DNA from 3 places in the Nesterenkonia sp. AY15 genome. Region 1 is predicted to be linked to each of the others. Evidence: predicted binding sites of a transcription regulator. Region 1 holds the regulator's gene; each other region holds the start of a gene.

What was found. The regulator LexA, encoded in region 1, represses DNA repair genes until DNA is damaged. The targets are predictions, from matches to a motif close to TCGAACANNTGTTCGA.
Region 2: LSI54_RS12020 (Rv2578c family radical SAM protein) is a predicted target of LexA. The motif match lies at 4,158-4,173, and genes of this name have one in related genera.
Region 3: uvrA (excinuclease ABC subunit UvrA) is a predicted target of LexA. The motif match lies at 7,797-7,812, and genes of this name have one in related genera.

What each region holds. Positions count from the first base shown of each region.
Region 1 is NZ_JAJOYV010000001.1:638,011-647,453, reverse strand. It holds gene LSI54_RS02925 (MarR family winged helix-turn-helix transcriptional regulator) at 1-374, shown strand, start outside; gene LSI54_RS02920 (SseB family protein) at 402-1,310, opposite strand; gene priA (bifunctional 1-(5-phosphoribosyl)-5-((5-phosphoribosylamino)methylideneamino)imidazole-4-carboxamide isomerase/phosphoribosylanthranilate isomerase PriA) at 1,307-2,068, opposite strand; gene hisH (imidazole glycerol phosphate synthase subunit HisH) at 2,168-2,809, opposite strand; gene hisB (imidazoleglycerol-phosphate dehydratase HisB) at 2,806-3,423, opposite strand; gene LSI54_RS02900 (histidinol-phosphate transaminase) at 3,462-4,601, opposite strand; gene LSI54_RS02895 (LysM peptidoglycan-binding domain-containing protein) at 4,654-5,019, opposite strand; gene lexA (transcriptional repressor LexA) at 5,338-6,057, shown strand; gene LSI54_RS02885 (CapA family protein) at 6,127-7,410, opposite strand; gene LSI54_RS02880 (ATP-dependent DNA helicase) at 7,561-9,443, opposite strand, start outside.
Region 2 is NZ_JAJOYV010000010.1:77-9,519, forward strand. It holds tRNA gene LSI54_RS12005 (tRNA-Arg) at 143-215, opposite strand; gene LSI54_RS12010 (antibiotic biosynthesis monooxygenase family protein) at 295-615, opposite strand; gene LSI54_RS12015 (gamma-glutamyltransferase family protein) at 716-2,506, opposite strand; gene LSI54_RS12020 (Rv2578c family radical SAM protein) at 2,599-4,149, opposite strand; gene LSI54_RS12025 (YeiH family protein) at 4,254-5,360, opposite strand; gene tgt (tRNA guanosine(34) transglycosylase Tgt) at 5,448-6,767, shown strand; gene LSI54_RS12035 (acyltransferase family protein) at 7,067-9,091, shown strand; SAM riboswitch class I at 9,231-9,325, shown strand; gene LSI54_RS12040 (OsmC family protein) at 9,338-9,443, shown strand, end outside.
Region 3 is NZ_JAJOYV010000007.1:124,871-134,313, forward strand. It holds gene LSI54_RS11055 (gluconeogenesis factor YvcK family protein) at 1-964, opposite strand, end outside; gene rapZ (RNase adapter RapZ) at 967-1,860, opposite strand; gene uvrC (excinuclease ABC subunit UvrC) at 1,930-3,990, opposite strand; gene LSI54_RS11070 (lysophospholipid acyltransferase family protein) at 3,983-4,693, opposite strand; gene uvrA (excinuclease ABC subunit UvrA) at 4,772-7,675, opposite strand; gene LSI54_RS11080 (HAD hydrolase-like protein) at 7,997-8,845, shown strand; gene LSI54_RS11085 (MBL fold metallo-hydrolase) at 8,851-9,443, shown strand, end outside.

The sequences.
Region 1 (9,443 bases):
GGCTGCACTCCAGCACCGGGCTGCGGCTCACCGATTACAACCTGATGCTGCTCCTGGCCGAGGCCGAGGATAACCAGCTGCGCATGGGGGAACTCGCCGAGGGCATGGTCTTCTCCCCCTCCCGACTCTCCTACCAGGTCAAGTCGCTGCAGAAGCGCGGTCTGATCGATCGCTTCGCCGACGCCGAGGACCGGCGCGGCATGACCGCCCAGCTCACCGAAGAGGGGCACCGCGTCTTCGAGCAGGCCTCCCGGCTGCACGCCACGCATATCAAGCAGCTCTTCCACCCCGCGCTGGATGACGCCGAGGCCGACACGCTGCGGCAGATCTGCGAGCAGATCAAGGACACCGTCGCTGCGGCAGACCGGGCCTGAGCCCAGAGTCTGAGCGACGACCTCCGCTCAGCGGACCAGTTTCAGCTGAACCGAGTCCGCCCGATGGCGCAGCATCTCAAACTCCGACAGGGCCGCCTGCACGCTGGCCAGCGCCAGCCGGGCATCCACCTCATCGGCTCCGGGCGCCAGCACGACGCCGATGCTCAGCTCCGGTCCGCTGCCGCCGCCCACCACCGCATCTCCTGCCTCGGTGCGGGTCGCCACGCCGTCGCCGGGCTGCAGCTGCAGCTGGGCGACTCCGGGGCACAGATCCAGGATCCCCGCCAGCGACTCGGCCAGCTCGGGGTCCTGATACGAGGGCACCCATCGGGTGGCCTGCGCCAACGCCTCCACCGCGGGGCGGCGCAGCACGAAGGTCAGCTCCGCTCCGGGGTCCAGCACCGCGAGCTCGGCGCCCTCGGCCAGGGCCGCGAGCATGATCCGTTCGGTCTCGGCCGCCACCGGCCGGGCCTTGTCGTGCCAGGCGGTGAGTGCCTGCACGGAGGTGAACACCGGCATCGTCTGGCGTCCATCGCGGCTGGTGACACTGATCAAGGTGATGTCGGCCTGCTTGTCTCCCACCGGCGCGCCGCCATGGCCCGGTTCGGTCGAGCCGCCCGGGGCGGGCGCGGCCTCCTCGGCCAGCTCGGCGAGCACCGGGACGAAGAGCCGCTGCCCGGCCAGGGCGTTGACGAATCCCGCCTCATCGAGCTCGCCGGCGAGCAGCTGCTCCCGGGCGGACCGGACCGCGGCGGCGGCGAGGCCGTCGTCGCCGTCGAAGGTGTGCAGCGGGTTGCCGTCGCCGGAGAGGTCGCGGTCCGCCCAGGGGATCCCGGCGGAGTCCGCGGGGCGGCCCTCGGCGTCCCGGGGTGCACGCTGCAGCAGGGCAGCGATATGACCGGGCAGGTCCCTGCTGGGGGCGGAGTCCTGGTTCATGCGGAGGCTGAGGCCACCTTCAGCGCCTCGGGGAACTCGAACTTCCCGGCGTAGAGGGCCTTGCCCATGATGGCGCCCTCGACCCCGAGGGAGACCATCTTGGCCAGGGCCGCGACGTCCTCCAGGGAGGAGATGCCGCCGGAGGCGACCACAGGCTTCTTCGTCTTGGCGCAGACCTGGGCGAGCAGCTCGGTGTTGGGGCCGCGCAGGGTGCCGTCCTTGGTGACATCGGTGACCACGTAGCGGGGGCAGCCGGCGTCTTCGAGGCGCTGCAGCACCTCCCAGATGTTGCCGCCCTCGCGGGTCCAGCCGCGGGCGGCGAGGGTCTCTCCGCGCACATCCAGGCCCACGGCGATGGCGTCGCCGTGGCGTTCGATGGCGCGGGCGGTCCACTCCGGGTCTTCCAGTGCGGCGGTGCCGAGGTTGACGCGGGTGGCGCCGAGCTCCAGGGCCCGGTCCAGGGATTCGTCGTCGCGGATGCCGCCGGAGAGTTCGATCTTCACACCGAGCTCCTTGACCACGCGGGCCATGATGTCGCGGTTGTCGCCACGGCCGAAGGCGGCGTCGAGGTCCACCAGGTGGATCCACTCGGCGCCCTGCTGCTGCCAGTTCAGGGCAGCTTCCAGCGGATCCCCGTAGCCGGTCTCAGATCCGGCCTCTCCCTGGACCAGTCGCACGGCCTGGCCGTCGGCCACGTCGACGGCGGGCAGCAGCTCCAGGGCGGGAACGGTGGCAGTGGGCGCGGAGGGCTCAGTCATGGATCTACTTTCGGCTGGATGTACGGCTGGTCGGAATGTCTGGCTGGGTGGGTCAGGTTCTCGGGCGGCGGACCCTCAGGTCACGCCGAAGGACAGCGGTCAGAGGCTCAGGATCCAGTTGCGCAGCAGCTGCATCCCCGCGTCACCGGACTTCTCCGGGTGGAACTGGGTGGCCGAGAGCGGACCGTTCTCCACCGCGGCGATGAAGTCGGCGCCGTGGTGGCTCCAGGTGACCTTCGGTGGGTTCATGGTCTCGATGGACTGATCGAAGTCCCAGGACTGCACGGCGTAGGAGTGCACGAAGTAGAACCGCTCATCCCTGAGCCCGTCGAAGAGCACGCTGTCCTCGGGCGGACGCACGGTGTTCCAGCCCATATGCGGGACCACGGCATCTTCGGGCAGGGCTGTGACCTCACCGGGCCACTCCCCCAGGCCTTCGGCGGGAATGCCGTGTTCGACTCCGCGGTCGAACATCACCTGATGCCCGACGCAGATGCCGAGCACCGGGCGGGACCCGGCGATCCGGCGGCCGATCCAGCGGGGTCCGTCGATCTCACGCAGCGCAGCCATCACCGCCGCGAAGGCGCCCACACCGGGCACCACCAGCCCGGAGGCGTTGAGCACCGCGTCGGTGTCTTTGGTCAGGGTCACGTCCGCGCCGGCGCGCTCAAGCGCACGGACCGCGGAGTGGGTGTTGCCGGAGCCGTAGTCCAGGACGACGACGTCGGGCTTGCCGGTCACAGGGCACCCTTGGTGGAGGGGATCTCGTCGGTGCGCGGGTCGGACTCCACTGCTTCGCGCAGCGCGCGGGCGAAGGCCTTGAACTGGGCCTCGGCGATGTGGTGCGGGTCGCGTCCGCCGAGCAGGGTCATGTGCAGGCAGATCCCGGAGTGGTACGTGATCGCCTCGAAGACATGGCGGGTCATGGAACCGGTGAAGTGCCCACCGATGAGGTGGTACTGCTGACCCTCGGGCTCCCCTGAGTGGACCAGATAGGGCCTGCCGGAGACATCGACCACGGCCTGGGCGAGCGCCTCATCCAGCGGGATGGTGGCATTGCCGAATCGTCGGATGCCCCGCTTGTCTCCCAGGGCGACGCGCAAGACCTCGCCGAGCACGATGGCGGTGTCCTCGACCGTGTGGTGCACGTCGATGTGGGTGTCGCCGGAGGCTTCGACGTCGAGGTCGATGAGGGAGTGCCGGGACAGTGCGGTGAGCATGTGGTCATAGAACGGCACACCGGTGCTGATGTTCGAGGTGCCGGTCCCGTCGAGGTCCATCCGGACCTTGACGCTGGACTCGCTGGTGACACGTTCCATCTGGGCGATGCGCCCGGAGATCAATTCTGCTCCCATAACTCCTGCTTGGTGGTGGGGTACGCCAACGCTTCAGTCTACGCGGTGGTGCTGGTGATGAATCGCTGCAGCGAGGCCAGGAAGTCGCCGGTCTCCTCCTCAGTGCCGGCGGTCACGCGCAGATGCCCGGGGATGCCGACGTCTCGGATCAGGATCCCGTCCTCGAGCAGGTGCTGCCAGGCGGCCTTCTCGTCCGTGAGGCCGCCGAAGAAGACGAAGTTGGCGTCCGACGGCGCCGGGTGCAGACCCATCTGCCCCAGCGCGGTGACGATCCTGTCGCGCTGTTCCTTGATCCGTTCCACATTGGCCATCAGGGTTCTCGAGTGGTCCAGGGCGGCGACGGCGGTCGCCTGCGTCACCGCGGAGAGGTGGTACGGCAGCCGCACCAGTCGCATGGCGTCGGTGACCTCGGGGGCCGCGGCCAGGTAGCCCAGTCGGCCACCCGCCAGCGCGAAGGCCTTGCTCATGGTGCGCGAGACGATCAGCCGTTCCCGCCCGGGCAGCAGCGCCAGCGCCGAGCCGGTTCCGGACTGGCGGAACTCGCCGTAGGCCTCGTCCACCACGACCATGGTCTGAGATTCCTCGGCGGCGGCATAGGCGGCCTCCACGGTCTCCAGCGAGAGTGCGGTGCCGGTGGGGTTGTTCGGCGAACACAGGATCACCACGTGGGGACGGTGCTCACGGATCTGCGCGGCGACGTCGTCAGGGGTCTGGGTGAAGTCAGCCGCGCGGGTCCCGGCGATGTACTCGCTGTAGGTGCCGCGGGCGTAGAGCGGGTACATCGAGTAGGTCGGCGGGAAGGAGAGCACCGAGCGGCCCGGGCCGGCGAAGGCCTGCAGGATGTGCTGCATGATCTCGTTGGAGCCGTTGGCGGCCCAGATGTGCTCGGCCGTCAGCTCGGCCGGCTCTCCCTCGGAGGCGAGGTCTCGGTTCAGGTATTCGGCGAGCTTCTGTCGCAGGACCGAGAACTCGCGGTCCGGGTAGCGATTGAGCTGGGCGGCCGCGGCGCGGACCTCTTTGCCGATGGCATCGACCACATCGGCCGGAACGTCATAGGTGGTCTCGTTGACATTGAGCATCGCCTTCACGCTCAGCTGCGGGGCTCCGTAGGGTTCTTGACCCTGGAGCTCCTCGCGCAGCGGCAGTCGGGACAGGTTCCTGGCACGGGATGAAGTCACCGGGACATTCTAACCGGGTGATGCGCACCGACTTCAGCTTCCCGCGGTCTGCTCAGTCTCTTGGGACGAACAGTTCCTGGCCCGGGGTGAGCTCGGAGCCGTTGAGACCGTTGAGCTCAGCGATCTGCCCGATGAGGACCTGGGCGTGCTCCTCGGAGTCCACGGAGGCCGCGACGCTCCACAGCGTGTCCCCCGCGCCGACCGTGACCACCTGTGCGTCCACGCCTGGGACGTCGCCCGAGGAGGCCTGCGCCTGGTTCAGCAGCGAGGTGGCCAGCATGAGCGCACCCAACAGTGCGACCGCCAGGACTGCCAACGCGGGCAGGCCCAACAGGAGGAAGCGACCGCGGCGAGTGAGGTGCACTGCCGGAGCCGGTGCGGAGTCAACAGGTGCAAGTGCAAGCGGTGCTGTACTCATGGGGAAGAACCTCTCATTCGAACGTGTGTACTATTTCTAGCACATAGTTTCGAATCTCGACCAGACTCGCCGCAGAATCAATGGAATCCCTCTACGATTTCGAGTAACCTGAGCGCCAAGTTCGAAGTGATCTTCGAAGCGAATCTCACGGTGAACAGTCCACCAGCAGGGTCTGACATGGATGCTGACACGGGTCCCGGCGGGGTCAGCCCCGCTTCGGTACAGGGTCGAATCTCGGTCCGCTCGGAGCTCGGTCCGCTCGGGTCCGGCACTGCTTCATCGGGACGCAGAACGCTCAGCACAACTACGGAGGCAGCAATGGCGCGGAACACCAGGGACTCATCGGCAGCGCCGCGACTGACGGATCGGCAGCGGCAGATCGTCGATGTCATCCAGGAGTCGCTGGCCGAGCGCAGCTACCCTCCCTCCATGCGTGAGATCGGCGACGCCTGCGGGCTGGCCTCACTCTCCTCGGTGACTCACCAGCTGGCGCGGCTCCAGGAGCTGGGCTACCTCAGACGGGTGCCCGGGCGACCGCGCGCCATGGAGGTGCTGCGTGACTCTGCCGGCGCCCCCGTGCTCAGCGAACAGGCCCAGGAGGCCGAATCTGCGGCACGTGACGCAGTGGTGGAGCTGCAGGGCTACCGCACCCAGTCCGACAGCCGGATCTCTGAGATTCCCATGGTGGGTCAGATCGCGGCCGGTGGACCGATCCTGGCCGATCAGCAGGTCGAAGACATCATGCCGCTGCCGCGGCAGCTCACCGGCGAGGGCGAGCTGTTCATGCTTCAGGTCCGCGGTGACTCCATGATCGAGGCCGGCATCTTCGAAGGCGACTGGGTCGTGGTGCGTCGGCAGAACACCGCAGAGAACGGCGACATCGTCGCCGCCCTGCTCGACGACGAGGCGACCGTGAAGACGCTCAAGCGCCGCGACGGCCACGTCTGGCTGCTCCCGCAGAACCGGCAGTATGAGCCGATCCTCGGCGACGAGTCCACCATCATGGGCAAGGTCGTCACGGTGCTGCGCAGCCTCTGAGGCAGCTGCAGGTCCCCCACACACGCCGCGGTGCCCCCAGCTCTTCCCGGCCCTCCGAGACCCGGCGTCCTAGTCCCGGCGCGGCACCACCGTGGGTTCCTCCCCCGTGGGTGACGGTGGATCCTCGCGGAGCTCCTGCTCCGTCATGACGTCGAGGACCCGCGACCACCGGTCTTCAACGGTTTCCGCGCTGAGTTCGACCCCAGGCGGAATGTTTTCCTCGGCGAGGTCGCGCAGCGGCCAGATCCCTCGGTGAGGCTCATCATCGGTCGGGCCGCGATCCACGGTGACGGGCAGCCAGTCCATGGAGATGACCTCGGCGTCCTCGTCGCTGACCTCGACCGTTGCGTAGACCACTGTTCCGCTGGCAGTTTCTGGGATGCAACAGGCCTCGTCCTGGTTGGAGAGGAAATTGCCCATGGACCACACCACCCACATGCCCTCACCTGACGGGCCGCCCTCGAGGTGTTCCAGCGGCTGGGGCGTGTGCGAATGGCTGCCGAACACCACGTCGATCTCACCACCGGCTGCCAGCTGCTCGCCATAGTCCCGCTGCTCTTCAGCGGGCTGGTGGACATACTCCTCACCCCAGTGCACAGAGGCGACGACGACGTCGGCGCCGTCCTCGCGCGCCTGGGCCGCCTGGTCTGTGAGCTCCTCGGGAGTGACATCGGCGACGCGCCACAGTTCATCCTCCGGCGGTGGATATGCCTGGTTGTGGAGCATGGTGGTGGCCACATGCGCCACCGTCACCTCTTGTCCGCCGCGTTCCAGCGTGTAGAGCTGGGGCTGGGCGGCTTCGGCTTCAGTTCGCGCGGTTCCGGCATGTCCCAGGCCAGCGTCGTCGAAGACGTCGAGCGTGCGCTCCTGCCCGGCCGTTCCCTGGTCGAAGGAATGGTTGTTTGCTGTGGAGCAGCCGTGGAAACCCACCGAGGCGAGATCCCCGGCGAGTTCCGGCGGGGCCGCGAACACCGGATAACCGGCCGGCTCCACACCCTCTGGGGCGATCGGCACCTCCAGCCCGCACAGGGCAAGATCAGCACCACTGATGAGATCTTCAACCCCGCCCATCAGCGGCGCAAACGAGTAGTCTGCGCCGTCGGCGAGCGCAGCTGCCTCGTCAATGATGGGGCCATGGAGAAGCATGTCCCCCGTGCCGGCGATGGTGAACTGCTCCGGCTGAGGTTCGTCAGTCTCCGCCTGGTCGGCTTCATCGTCGTCGATGTCGGGCCGCGCGGTGTCAGTATCGCTGTGCGCATCGGTCGGCACAGCGGGCGCGGCGTCGTCATCCCCAACGCCTTCGGCGCAGCCGGCCAGGGTGAGCGCTGCCGCCAGCACCCAGAAGCAGGTCATGGGGCCTGAGCCTGTGGTGCGTCTTGGATCCGACATCGTCTGTGAGCCTCCCGTGGTCACCCATCATGTGGGATTGATTCTCTTCTGCAGCCTCACCCGGGAAGCGCACTGAGCCCAGCTCCCAGCACCCGACTCACCTCACAGGTCGAGCTAGCCGTCTGACTCGGCCAGCCGGGCCAGCGCCCCGCGGGCCAGATCCCCGTTGACGGTGGGCCAGAAATCTGGCATCGATTGCTTCAGGAAGCCGCCGTAACGCGCATTGGCCAGGCGTGAGTCCAATATGGCCAGCACCCCCTTGTCCTCCGAGGTGCGGATCAGCCGTCCAGCACCCTGGGCCAGCCGGGTGGCGGCGTGGGTGGCAGCGACCTGCATGAACCCGTTGCCGCCATGCTTGGTGACCTCCTGGCTGCGCGCACTGACCAGTGGATCATCCGGTCGTGGGAACGGGATCCGGTCGATGGCCACCAGCCGGCAGGACCGGCCGGGCACATCCACGCCCTGCCAGAGGCTCATGGTGCCGAACAGGCAGGTCTCCTCATCCTCAGCGAAGGCGCGCACCAGCGCGGACATCGTCGAGTCGCCCTGGCAGAGGATAGGGATATCAAGGCGCTGCCGCAGATCCTCGGCCGCCTCCTCGGCGGCGCGGCGAGAGGAGAACAGCGCGAGGGTCGCACCCTTGGAGGCCTCGATGAGACCGGCCAGCTCATCACGCTGGGCCTGGGCGGTCTTCATCGACGGCGGCGGCAGGTGCTTGGCCACATAGAGCACCCCCTGTTTGGGGTAGTCGAAGGGGCTACCCACATCCACGGCGTCCCAGGCCGGGGCCTTCTCCCCCGCCAGGCCCAGTGACCCGGCCACGGGGTCGAAGCTGTCGCCGATGGTCAGCGTCGCGGAGGTCAGCACCACGGTGCGATCACCGAAGAGGCCTTCACGCAGCCGCCCGGCCACCGAGGTGGGTGCGACGTAGATGAGTGGGGACTCATCCAGATCTGCCTCCTGGTAGCCCCGACCCGGCACGAACGCTCCGGGCCTGTTGAGCCAGACCACGTCGGGGGTGTCCGGGGAGTCCAGGATCCGGTTGGCGGTGTCGAGCACGGCCTGCATCCGGGACCTGGCGGTGCTGCGCCCGGGATCGGCCTCGGCGTCACCGGTCGGCTTCGAGTCCGAAAGTGCGGTCCGTGCGGCGTTGCGGGCCAGCTCGACCGCCTCGCGCTGCTGCGGGTTCAGGCCGCGCGCTAGCAGGCCTGAGTCGATCCGGTGGAAGGCCGCCTCCACGGCGACCGCGGAGCTCTGCAGCGCTTCGACGTTGATGGCGGTGTGCCGCCGAGCGGAGGAGGCCGCGGCCTTGATCATCTGTGCGGAGAGCTGCGCGGTCACCGCGGAGGTCACCCGGTCGGCCAGTTCATGGGCCTCATCGACGATGACGGCGTCATGGTCCGGCAGCACGTCGAGCCCCTCGAAGGCATCGATGGCCAGCATGGCGTGATTCGTGATCACCAGGTCGGCGTCCTTGGCCTTCTCCCGGGCTCGCTCGGAGAAGCACTCTGCCGCCATCGGGCATTTGCGCGGGCCGATGCAGTCCACGGCGTTCACCGAGATCTGCCGCCAGGCCCGGTCGGTCACCCCGTTGGGCAGGTCATCCCGGTCCCCGGTCTCGGTGACCTCGGCCCACTCGCGCAGCGCCACGATCTCCTTGCCCAGCTGAGAGCCGGGTTCGAAGGCGGTGACCCCGCCGGTGGGTTCGTCGGCGAAGGCGAAGAGGGCCTGTTCGTCGTCGTCCTCGGGGAAGCCGCCGTCCATCTTGTGCTTGCAGGCGTAGTTCGCCCGGCCTTTGACCAGGGCCACGTCGACCGGTCGGTCCACGTGCTCGGCGATGTTCTCCAGCAGGCGCGGAAGATCACGGCCCATGATCTGGGCCTGAAGCGCCAGCGTGGCGGTGGAGATCAGCACCGGCTTCTCCGCGTCCAGTGCGTGGACCACCGCCGGCACCAGATAGGCCAGTGACTTGCCCGTGCCGGTCCCGGCCTGGACCA
Region 2 (9,443 bases), on a different contig from region 1:
AGGAAGGCCGTGACACGCCGGGGCTATACACACATTTGTTCCTATAACCCTCGCCTGGTCCCGCGCGGCGAGATCCTCGGCCAAGGCGCAAAAAAGGCCCGCATCCTTGCCGAGACAAGAATGCGGACCTGATTTCTCTGTGTGCCCCCGGCGGGAATCGAACCCACGACTTTTGGTACCGGAAACCAACGCTCTATCCCCTGAGCTACGGAGGCCCGCCAGCTGTGCAATTCAAGGAACCGAGTTCCTCGAGCAACTGACCGATTCAGATTACCAGCACCGCACCGGTTCCACCTAGCCGGTCACCGAGGTGGTGTAGCTCCACAGCTCCGCGGACATCCCCACACGCTTCTTCGGCGACTCCCCGGAACCGGACTCGCCGCCGCTGTGGGACTTCTGGAAGTCCTGCGAGGTGCGCCAGTTCTCAAACGCCTCCTCCGTGGCCCAGCGGGTGATGACCAGCCAGGTCGTGCGCTCGTCGGCAGGCTTGAGCAGCTCAAAGCCCTCGAAGCCTTCGGTGCCCTCCATGGAGTCGCGGCGAGCGGCGAACCGCTTGCCGAGTTCATCGCCGGAGTCGGCAGGGACAGTGATGGCGTTGATCTTGATGATGCTCATAGGGCCATCTTCGCAAAGTCAGCGGCGTCCGCAACAGCAGCCGCGCGAATCCACGGTGAGCTCGGGACGGCAGCCTCGTGCCGCGGAGCCCGCGCCGCTGTCATCGTCCCGCCGCGTAGCCCTGGGCGCCACGGGCGTTGGCCGCGGCGCGCAGCCGCCCGGTCTGCGGGTCCCGCGTGACGCAGGAGAGTCGTCCCAGCGCCCAGTCCCCCGCCGTGGTGACCTGGTGTCCACGGCGACGCAGTCCTTCGATGAGCTCGGCACCGAGCCGGTCCTCCACCACGGCCCCGCCGGGCTCCCATGCGCGCGGCCAGAAGGAGCCGGGCATCGACGTCGTATGCAGGGTGGGGGCGTCGATGGCCTGCTGGGCGGTGTGTCCTCCGATGAGCATGCGCAGCAGCATGGGCAGCTGCCACTGGTCCTGCTGGTCTCCGCCCGGGGTGCCCAGGGCGATCAGCGGAGCGCCGTCCTTGAGCACCAGCGTAGGGGTCAGTGTGGTGCGCGGACGCCTCCCCGGTTCCAGCCGAGAGGAGGAACGTTCATCGAGCCAGGTCATCTGCAGCCGGGTGCCCAGGCAGAAGCCGAGCCCCTCGATCACCGGTGAGGACTGCAGCCACCCCCCGGAGGGGGTTGCGGAGACGATGTTGCCCCAGCGGTCGACCACGTCGAGGTGACAGGTGTCCCCCTTGGTCTCCCCGGCCTTGGAAACGGTCGGCTCGCCCGCACCGGCTCCGGCGACGGCGTCGGCCACGTTGACCAGGGCAGGCAGCACCTGGTCGGCGCCGGGGACCTTCCCCGGGCGGAACTCTGCGGAGGCTCGCTCGCTGATCTGCTCGCGACGCTGCGCGGCGTATTCATCCGAGAGCAGGTGCTCCAGGTTCACCGGGACATCGCCGTAGTAGGTGTCTCGGTCCGCGAGGGCCAGCTTCTGCGCCTCCAGGATCAGGTGGGCGCCAATCTCGGTGCCGGGGTCCAGCTGCTCGTCCGGGTAGCCTTCGAGGATCTTCAGCGCCTGCAGCAGCGCTGGGCCCTGGCCCCAGGCGCCGGACTTCGCGATGGTGTGGCCGCGGAACTCGATTGAGACCGGGGTTTCGTATCCGGCGCTGTGGGCGGCGAAGTCTTCGGCGGTGATCACCCCGGCGTAGTCGCCGCCGTCGGAGTGCCGATGCGGGGTCTTCACGAACTCCGCCGCAGCCTCGGCGACGCGTCCGGTCTTCCACTCACTGCGTGCGGCTTCGATCTGCGCCACCCGGCTCGAAGCACCCTGCCCGGCGGCGATGAGGTCGCGCAGCACCTGCGCATACTCGGGGTTGCGGATGCTCTGCCCGGGCTCGGGGACCTTGCCCTCGGGCATCCACAGCGCGGCGGAGGTCGGCCAGTGCTCCTGGAAGAGCTCGGCGACGGCCCGGATCGCCCGCACCGCCCCGGGCAGGATCGGATGCCCGTCCTCGGCGTAGTCGATGGCGAAGGCGAGCACCTCGGCGAGGTCCCAGCTGCCGTGGTCGCGCAGCAGCACCAGCCAGGCGTCGACGGCGGCCGGGACGGCGGCCGCGAGGGCACCGGCACCCGGGACGTTCACGAGCCCGAGCGCACGATAGTGCTGGATCAGGGCCCCTGCGGGTGCGGGCCCCTGGCCCATCAGCACCTGCGGCGTCGACGGTGCGCCGGCGGTCGCGAAGATCCCGACCATGTCACCGCCGGGACCGTTGAGGTGCGGCTCCACCACATGCAGGACGAAGGCCCCGGCGACGGCCGCGTCGAAGGCGTTGCCACCGCGTTCCAGCACCGCCTGCGAGGAGGCCGTGGCGAGCCAGTGCGTGGAGGCGGTCATTCCGAAGTGACCCTCCAGGGTGGGCCTGGTGGTGAAGGTCTCGGCATGGGTGAACGTCATGGGCACTCCTGAGGCGTCGACGCGACGATCGAGCAGGACACCCACCCGCCGCATTAGTTGCTTTTGCAAACCAGCCTACGGGATGAGCGGGGTCAGAAGAGCGCCGGCTGGGCAGGACCGGCCGCGGCCGGTGCCGATGCTCCCTGCTGGGCCACCGGGGAGTCCGGGTCATTGCGCTCGCGCCACATCAAGTCCACCGGCTTGTCGAAGCCATGACGACGCCGGGCGGCGCGGGCGGAGTCGGCGAGCCAGAGCCGATACTCCTTGGAGGCGTAGGAGCCGCCGCCGTAGATCCGACGATACTTCGCCACCAGCGCCGGGTACTCGCGGGCCAGCCAAGCCATGAACCATTCCCGGGCGCCGGGGCGCAGGTGCAGCGCACCGGTGGTCACGTAGCTCGCACCGGCGTCGGCCAGTGCGGCATGGAGGGTGTCGATGCGATCGTCGCCGTCGGTGAGCCAGGGCAGGATCGGCATGGCCAGCACGGAACATTCAAGTCCGGCGTCGGTGATGGAGCGGATCAGATTCAGCCGTGCCCGGGGATCCGGGGTGCCCGGCTCCACCTTCTGCTGAAGCTCCGGATCCATGACCGCCAGGGACACCGCGACCGAGACCGGCACCTGTTTGGCGGCCTCCTGCAGCAGCGGGAGGTCGCGCTTGAGCAGCGGCCCCTTGGTCAGGATGGAGAAGGGCGTCCCAGAATCCGCGAGCGCCCTGATGATCCCGGGCATCAGCTGGTAGCGACCCTCCGCGCGCTGATAGGGGTCGGTGTTGGTCCCCAGGGCCACGTGCTCGCGCTTCCAGGACGGCCGATTCAGTTCGGCGCGAAGCACCTCGGCGACATTGGTCTTCACGATGATCTGCGTATCAAAGTCCCTGCCCGCGTCCAGGTCCAGGTACTCGTGCGTCTTCCGCGCGAAGCAGTTTTGGCTGACCACACCGTTCGCGATGAAGTCCCCGGTGCTGGTGGTGATGTCGATCAGCGGCTCGCTGCGACCGAGCGCTTCGATGCCGGTGATGCGCAGAGCCTCGGTGGTCCCGACCGCACCTCCCAGCACGCTCGCTTCGAGAGCGGACTCCTCCGCCTCGGAATCCAGCTCAGGAGACATTCCGAGTCCGAATCCCATGAGCCGGTCGTGCTCCGTCAGACATGGGCGCGGTGACCCACCCTCCGGGCGAGCCACGTACTTCCACCCGCGCTCTGCCAGGAAGCGATGGTCGCCGCTGGCCACGATCTGAGTGCCATCGCGAAGCGTGATGCGGAATGCGGGCTTCTCGGTCCCCCATTTCGCTGAGACCTCCGAGCGGACCAACCGGCGATTCCTGCCGTCGAGCTCGGTGCCGACGACGACGTCGCCCACCCTGACCTCACGCAGCAGCTTCTGCCGCCCGTCGGCCATCAGGATCAGCGTCTCGGGGCTCAGGCAATACACGCACTGATGCAGACATCCGCGGGTGGGGTTCACGGTCCAGGAGAAGGGCATGTTCGACTGGCCAGGCACCTTGTTGAGCGCGGTCTTCGCCGCCACCTCGTGGAAGGTCACGCCTTCGAACTCCGGGGTGCGCACCGAGCGCAGGAGTCCCTTGAGCGGGATGAGGGCCGCACCCTCACCCTCCTGCACTGCCTGTCCCTGCCACCTCATACGGTTATTCGAACATACTTTCGAATGCCTGTCGAGATGGACTCGCCCTCGAGGCCCGGCGCGCTGAAACTCCCGGACACCTGACTGGGCCCGGGGCACCAGCCTCAGCTCACCAGCAGCAGGACCCCGCCCAGCCCGGTTCCCACCGCAAGCACCGTGCCGCCGGCGCCGAGCAGCAGCGCCGGTCCTCCCTGGCGCAGCAGGCGACGCAGGTCCACCGAGGCGCCGACGCCGACCATCGCGGTGGTCAGCAGCATCGTGGTCACGTCCGCGGAGAAGTCCAGGGTGGACTCGGGCAGATCGGTGACCGAGCGCAGCACCATCATCACCAGGAAGCCCAGCACGAAGAGCGGGATCAGCGGCGGCCGCGATCCAGCGCCCTCCTCGACGCCCTCCCCGGCTCCCTGCGCAGCTCCGACCGCCCGGCGGCGACGCCCGGCAAGGCTGATGCCGGCGATCACCGGCGCCAGGAGCACCACCCGGGCGAGCTTGACCAGGGTCGCGGTGGCCAGCGCCACCGCCCCGACCACTCCGCCGGCGGCGACCACCTGTCCGACCTCATGGATGCTGGCGCCGATCCAGACGCCCATCTGTTCCTCGCCGAGGCCGAGCAGGGTTCCCAGCGCCGGCAGCGCGAGCAGCGCCAGGGTGCCGTAGAGGGTGACCACCGCAACGGCGGCCGCAGCGGCCGCCTGGACCGGGGCGCCGTCGTCGTCCTTGCCGTCGCCTCGGTCGATCGCCGCGGCGGCTGCCGCCACGGCTGAGGCCCCGCAGATCGCGGTGCCGGCGGCCAGCAGCGTGGTCATCCCCTTCGGTGCGCCCAGCAGCCGCCCGAGGGCCAGCATCCCGAAGAAGGTCACCCCCACGGTGAGCACGACGACCGCGAGGACCGCCCACCCCAGGCCGAGCAGGTCACCCAGCGCCAGCTGGAGGCCGAGCAGCACGATGCCCACCCGGAGCAGCTTCTTCGCCGCCCAGCCGAGACCACGCTCGGCCCAGAACGGCACCCAGCCCAGGCTGCGCAGCGCGATGCCGGCAAGGACTGCGACCAGCAGCCCGGAGATCACCGGAATCTGCTCAGCGATCAGCCGGTGCGCGGCGATCGCGAAGATGAGAGCCAACGCCGCGCCGGGGAGGATCTCCGCGGTCTGGCGCCAGAGCCGGGTCAGCCGCGAGGTCAGGTTGGAGGTCAGGGCGGTTAGTGGAGGCACCGGATAAGCATAGGACCACTGGCCTAGACTGAGCGGGTGCCGAATCAGCTGAACACCGAGACCCCGACCGCCGCTCCGCATGAGTCGATGAAGCCGGGGGCCGCACAGCAGGATGCAAGGCCGCAGGAGTCAGCGCCGCACCCGCAGGCGGGCCGCGAGGCCTTCAGCTTCGAGGTCGAGGCCCGGATCGAGGGGGCGCTGGGCCGCACCGGCACCATCCGCACTCCCCACGGGGACATCAAGACCCCGGCCTTCATCCCGGTGGCCACCAAGGCCACGATCAAGACCGTGCGCCCCGAGGAGATGCTCGAGATCGGCGCCCAGGCCGCCCTGGCCAATGCGTATCACCTGAATCTGCAGCCGGGCACCGATGTGATTGACGCCGCGGGCGGGCTGGGCCGGTTCATGAACTGGCCGCTGCCCACCTTCACCGACTCCGGCGGATTCCAGGTCATGAGTCTGGGCGCGGGGTTCAAGAAGGTCATCACCATGGACGCCTCGGTGGTCCCCGATGACGCGGCCGTCGCCCCGAAGAAGGTGCGCCTTGCCCTGGTGGACGACGACGGCGTGACCTTCAAGTCCCATATCGACGGCACCACCCACCGGTTCACCCCGGAGATCTCGATGAAGCTGCAGCACGAGATAGGCGCGGACATCATCTTCGCCTTCGACGAGCTGACCACACTGTTCAACACCCGCGACTACCAGGAGACCTCCCTGGAGCGCACCCGGCTCTGGGCCGAGCGCTGCCTCTCCGCGCACCGCAGCCTCACCGCCGAGCGCAGCCACCGCCCCTACCAGGCACTCTTCGGGGTGCTCCAGGGTGCCCAGTACGAGGATCTGCGGCGCAAGGCCGCGAAGGATCTGGGCTCTATGGAGATCGAGGGGCAGAGCTTCGACGGCTTCGGAATCGGCGGCGCCCTGGACAAGGAGAACCTCGGGGTGATCGTGAGCTGGATGGCCGAGGAGCTCCCGGAGAACAAGCCGCGCCACCTGCTGGGGATCTCCGAGCCCGAAGACTTCTTCACCGCTATCGAGAACGGGGCAGACACCTTCGACTGCGTCTCCCCCTCTCGGGTGGCGCGGACCGGACGGGTCTATCACCCCGATGGTCGCTACAACATCCCGCAGGCCCGCTTCAAGCGCGACTTCTCCCCCATCGATGAGGAGTGCACCTGCTACACCTGTCAGAACTACACCCGGGCCTACCTGCATCACCTCTTCAAGGCCAAGGAGATGCTCTACAACACGCTGTGCACCATCCATAACGAGCACTACACGATCAAGATGGTCGATGACATCCGGGCCAGCATCGAACAGGGCCGGTTCTACGAGTTCCGCGACGCCACCCTGGGCCGCTATCAGGCTGGGTCCACGAGTCGCTACCAGGCTGGGGTCACCCCGTAGCCGAGGGGTCCTGGGGCAGGACCTAGAGGGTCCGATCCGCTGCTGAGCTGGTAGCTCCCAAGCCCCCTCCCGAAACCTCTGATTGATCGAATAAATCCTGGTCAGAGAGCATTAGCGACTGTTGCCTCGAGTTGCCAAATCGGCGCGACTGGGGTGCACTGAGTCACGACGTGCCGACTGGAAGAACATTGCGTTCCGCGAGTCGGCATCCTAAGACCCGGACCTACGGCAGGACCATTTTGCGCCAACCCTCTCCGGCCAGCAATCACGCTCCGACTCTTGACCATCGCTCCTCACGGGTGGCCCCCGAGCGACGGTACCGACCGGAGATCCACGGTCTGCGTGGTCTAGCGATTCTCGGGGTGGTGCTCTTCCACCTCTTCGGCGCGGGCCGAGTCTCCGGCGGCATCGACATCTTCCTCGCCATCTCCGGATTCCTGTTCACCGCGATGCTTCTGCGCGAGGCGGTGGAGAGCGGCGGTACGATCCGGGTCGGGCGGTATCTGGCCAGGCTTGCCAGAAGGCTGCTTCCCCCTGCTGCCCTGGTCATCCTGGTCACGACCCTGGCCGGGCTGCTCGTCTTCCCGGAGACCCGACATTCTCAGCTGCTCGCCGAGGCCCGCGCGTCACTGCTCTACTTCGAGAACCTCGAACTGATCACCTCCCAGCTGACCTACGGGGCGGCCGGCCCGGAGACCAGTCCGTTCCAGCACTTCTGGTCCCTCTCCGTGCAGGGCCAGTTCTACCTCCTCTGGCCGCTGGTTGCGCTGACTGCGGTGCTGGTGGCCAAGCGGACCCGACGCAGTCCGATCCTGGTGATGGGGGTGATGACCGGGCTGATCGTGGCGGCGTCGTTCGGCTACGCCGTCTACATGGGCGGGGTGAACCAGGACGAGGCGTACCTGATGACTCGCACCCGCTTCTGGGAGCTCGGCTTCGGCGGGCTGCTGGCCCTGCTGGGCTCCGCGCTGACGCTGCCGCGCCGTTGGCGGCTCGCGGCGGGCTGGGCCGGCGTCGTCCTGATCATCGCCACAGGCTTCGTCTTCGACGGCGCGGCTCTGTTCCCCGGCCCCTGGGCGCTGTGGCCGCTGATGGGCCTGGCGCTCGTGCTCGCGGCCGCTGGACCCGGCGGAGGCACACAGGACCCCGCCGCGACGGCGACCCGGATCCTCTCCACGCACCCCTTCACCTGGATCGGCGATCATGCATATGCCCTCTACCTCTGGCACTGGCCGCTGCTGATCTTCTACCTCGAGATCAGGGAATACTCCACGCTCGGTGCGCGTGGCGCGCTGATCATCCTGGCCGCCGCACTGGTGCTGGCCATTCTGACCAACCGATGGGTGGAGCTGCCGGTGAACCGTGCCTCAGCACGCATCGCTCCCCGAGTGCCCTTGGCCATCGCGGCGACGGTGCTGCTGATCGGTGGCTCCGTGAGCAGCTACGGGATCCACCAGATCCAGACCCAGCGCAGTGAAGCCCCATCCCTGGCCGAGGTCGACCGTAGTGACTATCCAGGGGCGCTGGCCACGCTGGAGGGCACCGAAGTCCCCGACGGTGTGGATTTCATCCCAGACCCGCAGACGCTGGCGCAGAGCCGGCCGGATTACTACGACTGGGGATGCCGACAGGAGAGCGGCGACGGTGAGAACCGCGGTGAGGTACTGGTGTGTGAAGACCCTGAAGAGCCCGCCCAACCGGATCTGAGGGTGATGATCACCGGAGGCTCACACGCCGGGCAGTGGCACCATGCTTGGAGGATCCTGGCCGCCGAGAACAACTGGGAGCTGCTGATCGCGGACAAGTCCGCGTGCGTGCTCACCGCGGGCTCCGACCCTGAGGAGAATCAGTGCCATGAATGGAACCTCAACCTGCTCGACGTGATCACTGAACGGAAGCCTGACCTGGTGTTCACGGCGGGCACCCGGGTGCCCGCCGACGGCACCCCGGAGAACATCTACTGGGGGGCCCCGGAGAAGTGGCAGCAGATCATGGACCGCGGCCCCGAGGTGCTGCTCATGCGCGGAACGCCACGGCGCGAAGACTCGGTGGCCGACTGCCTCGCCGCGGGCGGGGACGCCGAGACCTGCGCAATGGACCCCATCAGCTACCAGGACACGAACCCGCTCACCGAGCCGGACCTGCCGGATGGTCTCTACACCCTGGACATGACCGAACACCTCTGCTCCGAGGAGATCTGTCCGGCGGTGATCGGCAACATCGCGGTCTACTACGACCAGAGCCACCTCTCCAACCACTACATCGAATCGATGGCGCCGCTGCTGGATGCCAAGCTTCGCGACGAGATGCCGCACCTGTTCTGAGCCTCTAGGGACCAATCGGACCTCCGGCGTGACCTGGGGAGGACCGTCTGGAGCGACGAATGAACCGGCGGGCGCCCACGTAACAATTGTTCACTGGTTTGCATCTTTTGTCGGACAGCTCTAGGTTTCAGCAGACAACGAATCATCCAGAGCGACTGAGAGACCTAGCTCAACGACGTCGCAGCAACCCCACCCTTCAGGGTGAGCAGGTGCTACCGCTGGGAACGATGAAAGGTGAAATCTTCCATGCCTGAAGCGTGTTCTCGCCAACCAGAGATCAAGTTGAACCCGAGGTACACCGAGGCGCCCCTGCGCACCTCTTCGAAGACTCTGCGGGTCGCTGGCACGTGGT
Region 3 (9,443 bases), on a different contig from region 1:
CATGCACATCTGGCTGACCCGCCTTGGCGACGTCGTGGTACCTCACCTCCGCGCCGAGCAGCTCCGCCGCTGCGGCGAACTCCTCGCGCTCCTGGAGGGGAACCGACGTGGGGTCCGCGATGATGCGGTGCACGCGCAGCCCGGGGGCGTAGTGATGAAGAACTCGCAGATGTTCGGCCGGACTCATGCCGGCGGTCTCGTCGGTGTGAGGTGTGAGGTTCATCACGATACACCGCCGGGCCTCGGTCTCATAGAGAGCGTCTCGGAGCTCGGGCAGCAGCAGATGCGGCAGCACCGAGGTGTACCAGGAGCCAGGACCTAACACTACCCAATCACTGAGCTCGATGGCGGTGAGCGCCTCGGCGCAGGCCGAGGCCTCGGCCGGGTGCAACTGGACATCGCGCAGCCGGCCCAGGCTGCCCGCAGTCGCCAGCGCCACCTGGGAGGAGAGCCGATCGCCGTTGTTGAACGGCGGCTCGGACCCGGATTCGCCCTCCATGGGTTCCACCACCCCGGACATGGTCAGCGGCTGCCGGGACATCGGCAGCACCTGGCCGCGGGCTCCGAGCAGGGTCCCGGCCCAGCGCAGGCCCTCCACGGAGTCGCCGATGAGCTCCCAGAGCGCGACGATGAGCAGGTTGCCCATCGCGTGGTCGTCGAGGCTGCCGGTGACGCCCTCGCGGGAGCGGAACCGGTGCTGCATGACCTGGGCCCAGGTGCGGCCCCATTCGGTGTCGTCGCACAGCGCGGCCAGCGCCATCCGGAGGTCCCCGGGGGGCAGCACGTCCATGTCTTCGCGGAGCCGGCCGGAGGAGCCGCCGTCGTCGGCCACGGTGACGATGGCGGTGAGGTGCTCAGCGGCGATGACGCGCAGCGCCGAGAGTGTGGCGGAGAGCCCGTGGCCTCCGCCGAGGGCGGAGACGCGGAAGGAGCCGCGCGGCTGCGGCTGGGCGATCTGGCTCACCCCTACTCACGTCCCAGATCACGGTGGATGGTGTTCACCGTGACGTTGGGCAGCTGGTCCAGCCGGCGGGCGAGCTCCTCGGAGACCGCGACCGAGCGGTGCTTGCCGCCGGTGCAGCCCACCGCGATGTTGGCGTAGTGCTTGTTCTCCCGCCGGTAGCCCTCGATGACCGGGCGCAGCGATTCGACGTAGTTGGCCAGGAAGTCGCCGGTGCCCTCGTTGCCCAGCACGTACTCGCTGACCTGGGAGTCCAGGCCGGTGAAGGCGCGCAGCTCGGGCACCCAGTGCGGGTTGGGGATGAAGCGCATGTCGGCGATGAAGTTAGCGTCGGCGGGGACCCCGTATTTGAAGCCGAAGCTCATCACGTTGAGCCGGAGCTGGACCGGGCCGTCCTCGTTGAAGATCTCGGTGATCTCCCGGGCCAGGCCGTGGACGTTGAGGTCGGTGGTGTCGAGCACGATCTCGGCGGCGGACTTGACGTCCTTGAGCAGGTCGCGTTCGGCGGTGATGCCGTCGAGGATCCGCCCGGAGCCCTGCAGCGGGTGCGGGCGGCGGCCCTGTTCGAAGCGGCGGACCAGCAGCGCGTCGGAGGAGTCCAGGAAGAGCATCCGGTAGGTCACGCCGGTGGCCTTGAGCTGCTCCAGCGCGCCGAGCATGTCGGAGAACAGCGCGCGGGTGCGCACGTCGATGACCACGGCGAGCTTCTCCATGGATCCGGGGTGCCGGGAGATGATGTCGATCATGGTGGTGATGAGCTCCGGCGGGAGCCCCTCGACCACGTACCAGCCGAGATCCTCTAAGGCGTGGGCGGCCGTGGTTCGGCCGGCACCGGACATGCCGGTGACGATCAACAGTTCGTTCTCGGGAGGCTTCACCGGGGTCAGACCAACATCCATGCTGAAGAGCCTATCTGGCTGGCACGAATCGGGTGAAGCCCCGGTTCAGGCCACTGTTGAGGCCCTGCGTCAGGCCGGGTCCTTCGCCGGGGCGGGCGCCTCGGCGGTGAGGTGGTCGAGGATCTTCTGCGCGGTGTCGCGGCCCAGCCCGGGGACCTCGATGATCTCCTCCAGGCTGGCCTTCTTCAGGTTCGCGACGGAGCCGAAGTGCGCGACGACGGCGGCGCGGCGGCTCGGCCCCAGGCCCGGCACCTCATCCAGCGCAGACGCGGTCATCGCCTTGGACCGCTTGGAGCGGTGGTAGGCGATGGCGAACCGGTGGGCCTCGTCGCGGATCCGCTGGAGCATGTAGAGCGCCTCGGAGGAGCGCGGCAGCACCAGCGGGAAGTCGTCCCCGGGCAGCCAGACCTCTTCGAGCCGCTTGGCCAGTCCGACGACGGGCAGGTCGGTGATCCCGAGGTCATCGAGTGCCTGCCGTGCCACGTTGACCTGCGGCTGGCCGCCGTCGACCACGACCAGACTGGGCGGGTAGGCGAAGCGTTCGGCCTCGCGCTCGACCACCGTGGAATCCCTGGCCTCGGCGGCTTCAGCAGGCTCCCCCGCCGCCGCAACAGAAGTCACGGGTTCCGCTGGCACAGGTTCCGCTGTCACAGGTTCCGCTGGCACAGGCTCCGCGAGCTCGGCCACCGGCACTGCGGCGTCGGACTGGGCCTGGTCCTTCAGATGTCGGGCGAAGCGGCGGGTGATCACGTCATACATCGCGGAGGTGTCGTCGCGGGCGGCGTCGCCCTTGATCGAGAAGCGCCGGTAGTCGCGCTTCTTCGCGAGCCCGTCCTCGAGCACCACCATCGAGGCGACCACGTTGGTCCCGGAGGTGTGGGAGATGTCGAAGCATTCGATGCGCAGCAGCGGCTCGGCGGCGCCGAGCGCCTCCTGCAGGTCGCGCAGCGCGGCGGAGCGGGTGGTGATGTCGGAGTTGCGCCGGGCCTTGTGCAGCGCCAGCGCCTGGGAGGCGTTCTCCTGCACGGTGCCCAGCAGGGCGGCCTTGTCGCCGCGCTGGGGCACGCGCAGGCTGATCTGCGTCTTGCCCTCGCCCGAGTCGCTGCGCAGCTGGCGCAGCCAGGCGGTCATCTCCTCCGCGTTGTCCGGCAGCGCGGGGACCAGCACCTCGGGCGGGATCCGTTCGGTGTCGGCCATGGAGCCGTAGACCTGCATCAGCAGCTGCTCGACCATCGCGCCGGCGTCGGTGTCCTCGACCTTCTCCACGACCCAGCCGCGCTGACCGCGGATCCGGCCCTGCCGGACGTGGAAGACCTGGGCGGCGGCTTCGAGCTCGTCCTCGGCGAAGGCGAAGATGTCGGCCTCGGTGTCCTCCGAGAGCACCACGGAGTTGCGTTCGAAGACCCGGCGGATGGCCTCGAGGTCGTCGCGGTGCCTCCCGGCGTCCTCGTAGCGCAGCTCGGCCACGGCGGCCTTCATCTCGTTGGTGATCCGGCGGACCTGCGGGCCGGGGCGTCCGGCCATCACCTCGCAGAACTCCTCGGCGAGCCTGCGGTGGTCTTCTTCGCTGATCTCCCCCACGCAGGGCGCGGCGCACTTGCCGATGTAGCCCAGCAGGCAGGGCCGGCCGGAGGCCTTGGCGCGCTTGAAGACCCCGGCGGAGCAGCTGCGCACCGGGAAGACCCGCAGCATGGTGTCCACGGTCTCGCGGATCGCCTTGGCCGGGTAGAAGGGTCCGAAGTACTTCACCCCGGGCTTCTTGTCCCCGCGCATCACCTGGACCCGCGGGTACTTCTCGTTCATGGTGACCGCGAGGTAGGGGTAGGACTTGTCGTCGCGGTACATGATGTTGAACCGCGGGGTGTGCTGCTTGATCCAGGTGTATTCGAGCTGGATCGCCTCGAGCTCGGAGCCGACCACGGTCCATTCCACGCTGGAGGCGGCGTGCACCATGGCGTAGGTCTTCGGGTGCAGGGTGGCGACTCGGGCGAAGTAGGAGTTCAGCCGCGCGCGCAGGTTCTTGGCCTTGCCCACGTAGACCACCCGGCCGTGCGGGTCGATGAAGCGGTAGACCCCGGGGTTGGTGGGGATCTCCCCGGTGCGAGGTCGGTAGGAGGTGGGGTCAGCCATCGGCCTCGGCGGGCGGCGCGTTGTAGCTGGCTACCCGCTCCTGGCCGCTGAGCGCGGCGATGGCGTCCATGATCTGCTCGGTGGCCGCCCGGCGGGCCGGCAGCGGGTGCTTCTTGCCCAGCTGCGGGAACTGCAGCGGCTCCCCCACGTGCATCTCGAACTTGCGCGGTCGGACCATCCGGGAGTCCGGCTTCTGCAGCGCCTCGGTGCCGCGCAGCCCGACCGGGATCACGGGCAGCCCGGTGGCGACGGCGAGCCAGCCGACCCCGTTCTTGCCGCGGTAGAGCCGGCCGTCGCGGCTGCGGGTGCCCTCGGGGTAGATCCCGACGCCGTGGCCCGCCTGCGCGATGGCGCCCAGTTCGAAGAGCGCCTCGACGGAGGCGGACTGGCGCTGGCGCTCCACCGGGACCGAGCCGACGGATTCGAAGAACAGCTTCATCGCGCGGCCCTTGACCCCGGTCTGATTGAAGTACTCGGCCTTGGCGAAGAAGCTCACGGTGCGAGGGAAGAGCGCCTGGATCAGCACCGAGTCCAGGAAGGAGAGGTGGTTGGAGGCGACGATGAACCCGCCCTCGGCGGGGGTGTTCTCCAGCCCGGTGATGATGGGCCGGCAGGACAGCTTCACGGCGATCTCGAAGGTCTTGCGGACCGCATCATTGGTGGCGACGCGCTCAGACTCCTGCGCCTCGGGGGTGGTGCTCACCTGGTGCCTCCGCTTACTCGCTGATCAGCGACGTAGTCCTGCTGTGTGACGTGGGTGCCGCTCTGTGAACTGGCCCACTCACTTTAGCAGTGCGGCAAGGAATGCGCCCGTGTGGGATCCTGTCTTCTCTGCCGTGGCGGCGACCTTCTCCGGAGTGCCCTGCGCGACGACGAGCCCGCCGCCGCTGCCCCCTTCGGGGCCGAGGTCGATGACCCAGTCGGAGGACTTGATCACATCGAGGTTGTGCTCGATGGTGATCACGCTGTTGCCCTTCTCCACCAGCCCCTGCAGGACCTGCAGGAGTTTGCGGATGTCTTCGAAGTGCAGCCCGGTGGTGGGCTCGTCCAGCACGTAGACGCTGCGCCCGTTGGAACGTCGCTGCAGCTCCGAGGCGAGCTTCACCCGCTGGGCCTCGCCGCCGGAGAGCGTGGTGGCGGACTGGCCGAGCCTCACGTAGCCGAGGCCCACTTCGACCAGGGTGTTGAGGTGTCGGGCGATCGGGGCGAAGGCGGCGAAGAACTCCGCGGCCTGCTCGATCGGCATGTCGAGCACCTCGGCGATGTTCTTGTTCTTGTACTTCACCTCGAGGGTCTCGCGGTTGTACCGGGCGCCGTGGCAGACCTCGCAGGGCACGTAGACGTCGGGCAGGAAGTTCATCTCGATCTTCAGCGTGCCGTCGCCGGAGCAGGACTCGCAGCGTCCGCCCTTGATGTTGAAGGAGAACCGGCCGGGCTGGTAGCCGCGGGTCTTGGACTCCGGCGCCTGGGCGAAGAGCTTGCGGACGTGGTCGAAGACCCCGGTGTAGGTGGCCGGGTTGGACCGCGGGGTGCGCCCGATCGGTGACTGGTCCACGTGGATCACCTTGTCCAGGTGATCGTCGATCCCGTCGATCCGGCGGTGCCGGCCGGGGACCTGCTTGGCGCCGTTGAGCTTGTTCGCCAACGACTTGTAGAGGATCTCGTTGATCAGCGTGGACTTGCCGGAGCCGGAGACGCCGGTGACGGAGAGGAAGATCCCGAGCGGGATCTCCACGGAGACCTTGTCCAGGTTGTTCTCCTGGGCCTCGATGACCTTGAGCATCCGGGTCTTGTCCACCGGGCGGCGCTGCGCCGGGATCGGGATGCTGCGCCGGCCGGAGAGGTAGTCCCCGGTGATGGAGTGGGTGTTGTCGCGCAGGCCCTGCACGGAGCCGGAGTGCACGATCTCGCCGCCGCGCTCACCGGCGCCGGGTCCGATGTCCACGATCCAGTCGGCCTCGGCGATGGTGTCCTCGTCGTGTTCGACCACGATCAGGGTGTTGCCGAGGTCGCGCAGCCGGGTGAGGGTCTGGATCAGCCGGGCGTTGTCGCGCTGGTGCAGCCCGATGGAGGGCTCGTCGAGGACGTAGAGCACCCCGACCAGGCCGGAGCCGATCTGGGTGGCGAGCCGGATCCGCTGGGCCTCGCCGCCGGAGAGCGTGCCGGCGGCGCGCTCCAGGTTCAGGTAGCTCAGGCCCACGTCGAGCAGGAAGTTCAGCCGGGCCAGGATCTCTTTGAGCACCTGGTCGGCGATGGTGGCGTCGCGGGCGGAGAGCTTCACGGTGGAGAAGAACTCGGCGCACTTGTCCAGCGGCAGCCGGGCGATCTCGGCGATCGAGGCGCCCTGCACGGTGACCGCGAGCGCGGCGGGGTTCAGCCGCTGGCCGTTGCAGGCCGGGCAGGGGATCTGGCGCATGTACTGCGCGTAGCGGTCCCGGGCGTTGTCGGACTCCACCTCGAGGTGCTTGCGCGAGATGTAGGAGAGCGCGCCTTCGAACCCGGTGGAGTAGGTGCGTTCGCGGCCGAAGCGGTTGCGGTACTGCACGACGACCTTGTGGTTGCGGCCGTGCAGCAGCGCCTTCTGCACCTTCTTGGGCAGGTCCTTCCAGGGGGTGCGCACCGAGAAGTCCAGCTCGTTGGAGAGCGCGGTGATCAGCCGGAGCCAGTAGTCCTTGGAGGCCTTGCCCAGGGCCCAGGGTGCGATGGCGCCGCCTTCGAGCGAGAGGGTGTCATCGGGGATGACCAGGTCGATGTCCACCTCGAGGCTGGAGCCGATGCCGGAGCAGACCTCGCAGGCGCCGAAGGGGTTGTTGAAGGAGAAGGAGCGCGGCTCGATCTCGTCCAGCGCCAGCGGGTGCTCGTTCGGGCAGGCCAGGTTCTCGGAGAAGGGCCGCTGCTTGGGGCCGGTGAGGCCTTCGGGGACCTTGTCGTTGGTGGGTTCGCCGTCCTCGTCGAGGTCGACCAGGTCGATGACCAGGCGCCCGTCGGCGAGCTTCAGCGCGGTCTCCACCGAGTCGGTGAGCCGCTGGCGCATGCCTTCGCGGATCACGAGCCGGTCGATGACCACTTCGATCTGGTGCTTATAGGTCTTCTCCAGCGTGGGCGGCTCGCTGAGCTGGATGATCTCGCCGTCGACGATGGCGCGCGAGAAGCCTTCGCTGGCGAGGTCGCGGAAGAGGTCCTTGAACTCGCCCTTGCGGCCGCGGACCACCGGGGCCAGGACCTGGAAGCGGGTCTTCTCGGGGAAGCTGAGGACCTGGTCGACGATCTGCTGCGGGGTCTGGCGTTCGATCTTCTCGCCGCAGGTGGGGCAGTGCGGGATCCCGATCCGGGCCCAGAGCAGGCGCAGGTAGTCGTGGATCTCGGTGACCGTGCCCACGGTGGAGCGGGGGTTCTTGGAGGTGGACTTCTGGTCGATGGAGACCGCTGGGGAGAGGCCTTCGATGAAGTCGATGTCGGGCTTGTCCACCCGGCCGAGGAACTGCCGGGCGTAGGCGGAGAGCGACTCGACGTAGCGGCGCTGGCCCTCGGCGAAGATGGTGTCGAAGGCGAGCGAGGACTTGCCGGAGCCGGAGAGGCCGGTGAACACGATGAACGAGTTGCGCGGCAGCTCGACGGTGACGTCTTTGAGGTTGTGCTCGCGCGCACCCTGGACCACGATCCGGTCGGCTTCGGCATGACCGATCGTCCCGTTGGTGGCGGATTTTCGTCGCGCACCCTCGGCGTAGTAGTCGTCCACGGATTCGATGATGGCTGTTTCGGCTGCTCGCTCTGACACGTGATTCAGTGTAGAACCCCTGACCCGTTCGAACAAACGTTCGAAGCCAGGGCGGGGTGGGGGCGGTCCGCCCGTTCGGGACCGGGCGCTCCCTGCGTCGAAAGGCGGATTCTCCGCGCATCTGACCCGGTTTTCGGGCCCTGGTGCTCGGAGATTCCGCCGCTCAGTGCGAGGTGGCGTTCATCACCCCGACGACGACGCCGCGTCGGTCCATGTCAGAATGGCGCCGTGATCTCTGACTCCCCCGCTGCCCCTGCCACCGCCCGCCTCACCGTCGACTCCGCCGCCGACGCTGCTGACACCTCCGACATCCGGGTGGTGCTCTTCGACCTCGATGGCACCCTGGTCGATCCGGCCGGGGCGATCACCCTCGGCGTCGTCCATGCATTGGGCGTGCACGGGATCGAGATCCCCGATCAGGAGGTGCTGGACTCATTCGTCGGTCCGCCGCTGGCCACCTCGCTGGCCAGCCTGCCCGGCGTCACCGAGGCCCTGATCCCCTCGATCGTGGAGGAGTACCGGCAGCGCTACCTCGCCGAGGGCATGCAGGCGAGCCGGGTCTACCCGGGGATCGAGGAGCTGCTGAGCACGCTCAACGCCGCCGGCGTGGTCTGCGCGGTGGCCACCTCGAAGCCCACCGGACTGGCCGAGCGGCTGCTGAGCATCCAGGGCATCCGCGAGCACTTCGCCGCGGTGCACGGCTCCCCCGAGGACGAGTCCGTCCCGCACGACGGCAAGGGCCCCATCCTCGGTGCTGCGCTGGAAGCGATCGGCCTGGACCCCGCCGCGGGCCCGCTCAGCGAGACGGCCCCCGACGCCAGGGCGATCATGGTCGGTGACCGGGTCTTCGACGTGGACGGCGCCGCAGCCCACGGCCTGCGCTGCATCGGCGTGCGCTGGGGTTACGCCCCCGCCGGAGAGCTGGAAGAGGCCGGGGCGTACCCGATCGTGAGCACCACGGAGCGCCTCGAAGATGCGCTGATCTCGGCCGGGATCCTGAGCCCGGCCAAGCAGCTGGCCTATGCGCCGGGCGACGTCCGCTTCGTGACTCCGCGAGGTCGCCAGACCTTAGACTGAGCCCTATGGCCTCTGACAGTTCTCTGCTCTACGATCTCCCTGCGATCACGCTTCGCCGCATCTCGGTCTCCGAGATGAACAACAACGTGTATCTGCTCACCGCGAAGAAGTCCGGGGTCCAGGTGCTCATCGATGCCGCCGACGACGCCGGGGCCATCCGGGGTCTGCTCGCTGAAGCCGCCCAGGACACGCCCTGCCCGCTGGAGCTGACCGCGGTGCTCACCACGCACTCGCACTGGGATCACATCCGCGCCCTCGAAGAGCTGCTCAATGCCCCGGGGGCCGGAGCTGCAGCAACCTCCGGCCCGGAGTCCGCGGCCGGCGCCGAGGACGCGCCCGCCATCGAGGCCGAGAAGAACGTCACCATCGACCGGCGGCTCAGCCACGGCGAGGTGCTCTCCTATGACGGCGTCGACCTGAAAGTGATCCACCTGCGCGGCCACACCCCCGGGTCTATGGCCTTCGTCTACCGGGTCGAAGACGGCCCCACCCACATCTTCACCGGGGACTCGCTCTTCCCCGGCGGCGTCGGGAAGACCTGGTCGGCCGAAGACTTCGCCACGCTGCTCGACGACGTCGAGGCCCGGCTCTTCGCCGA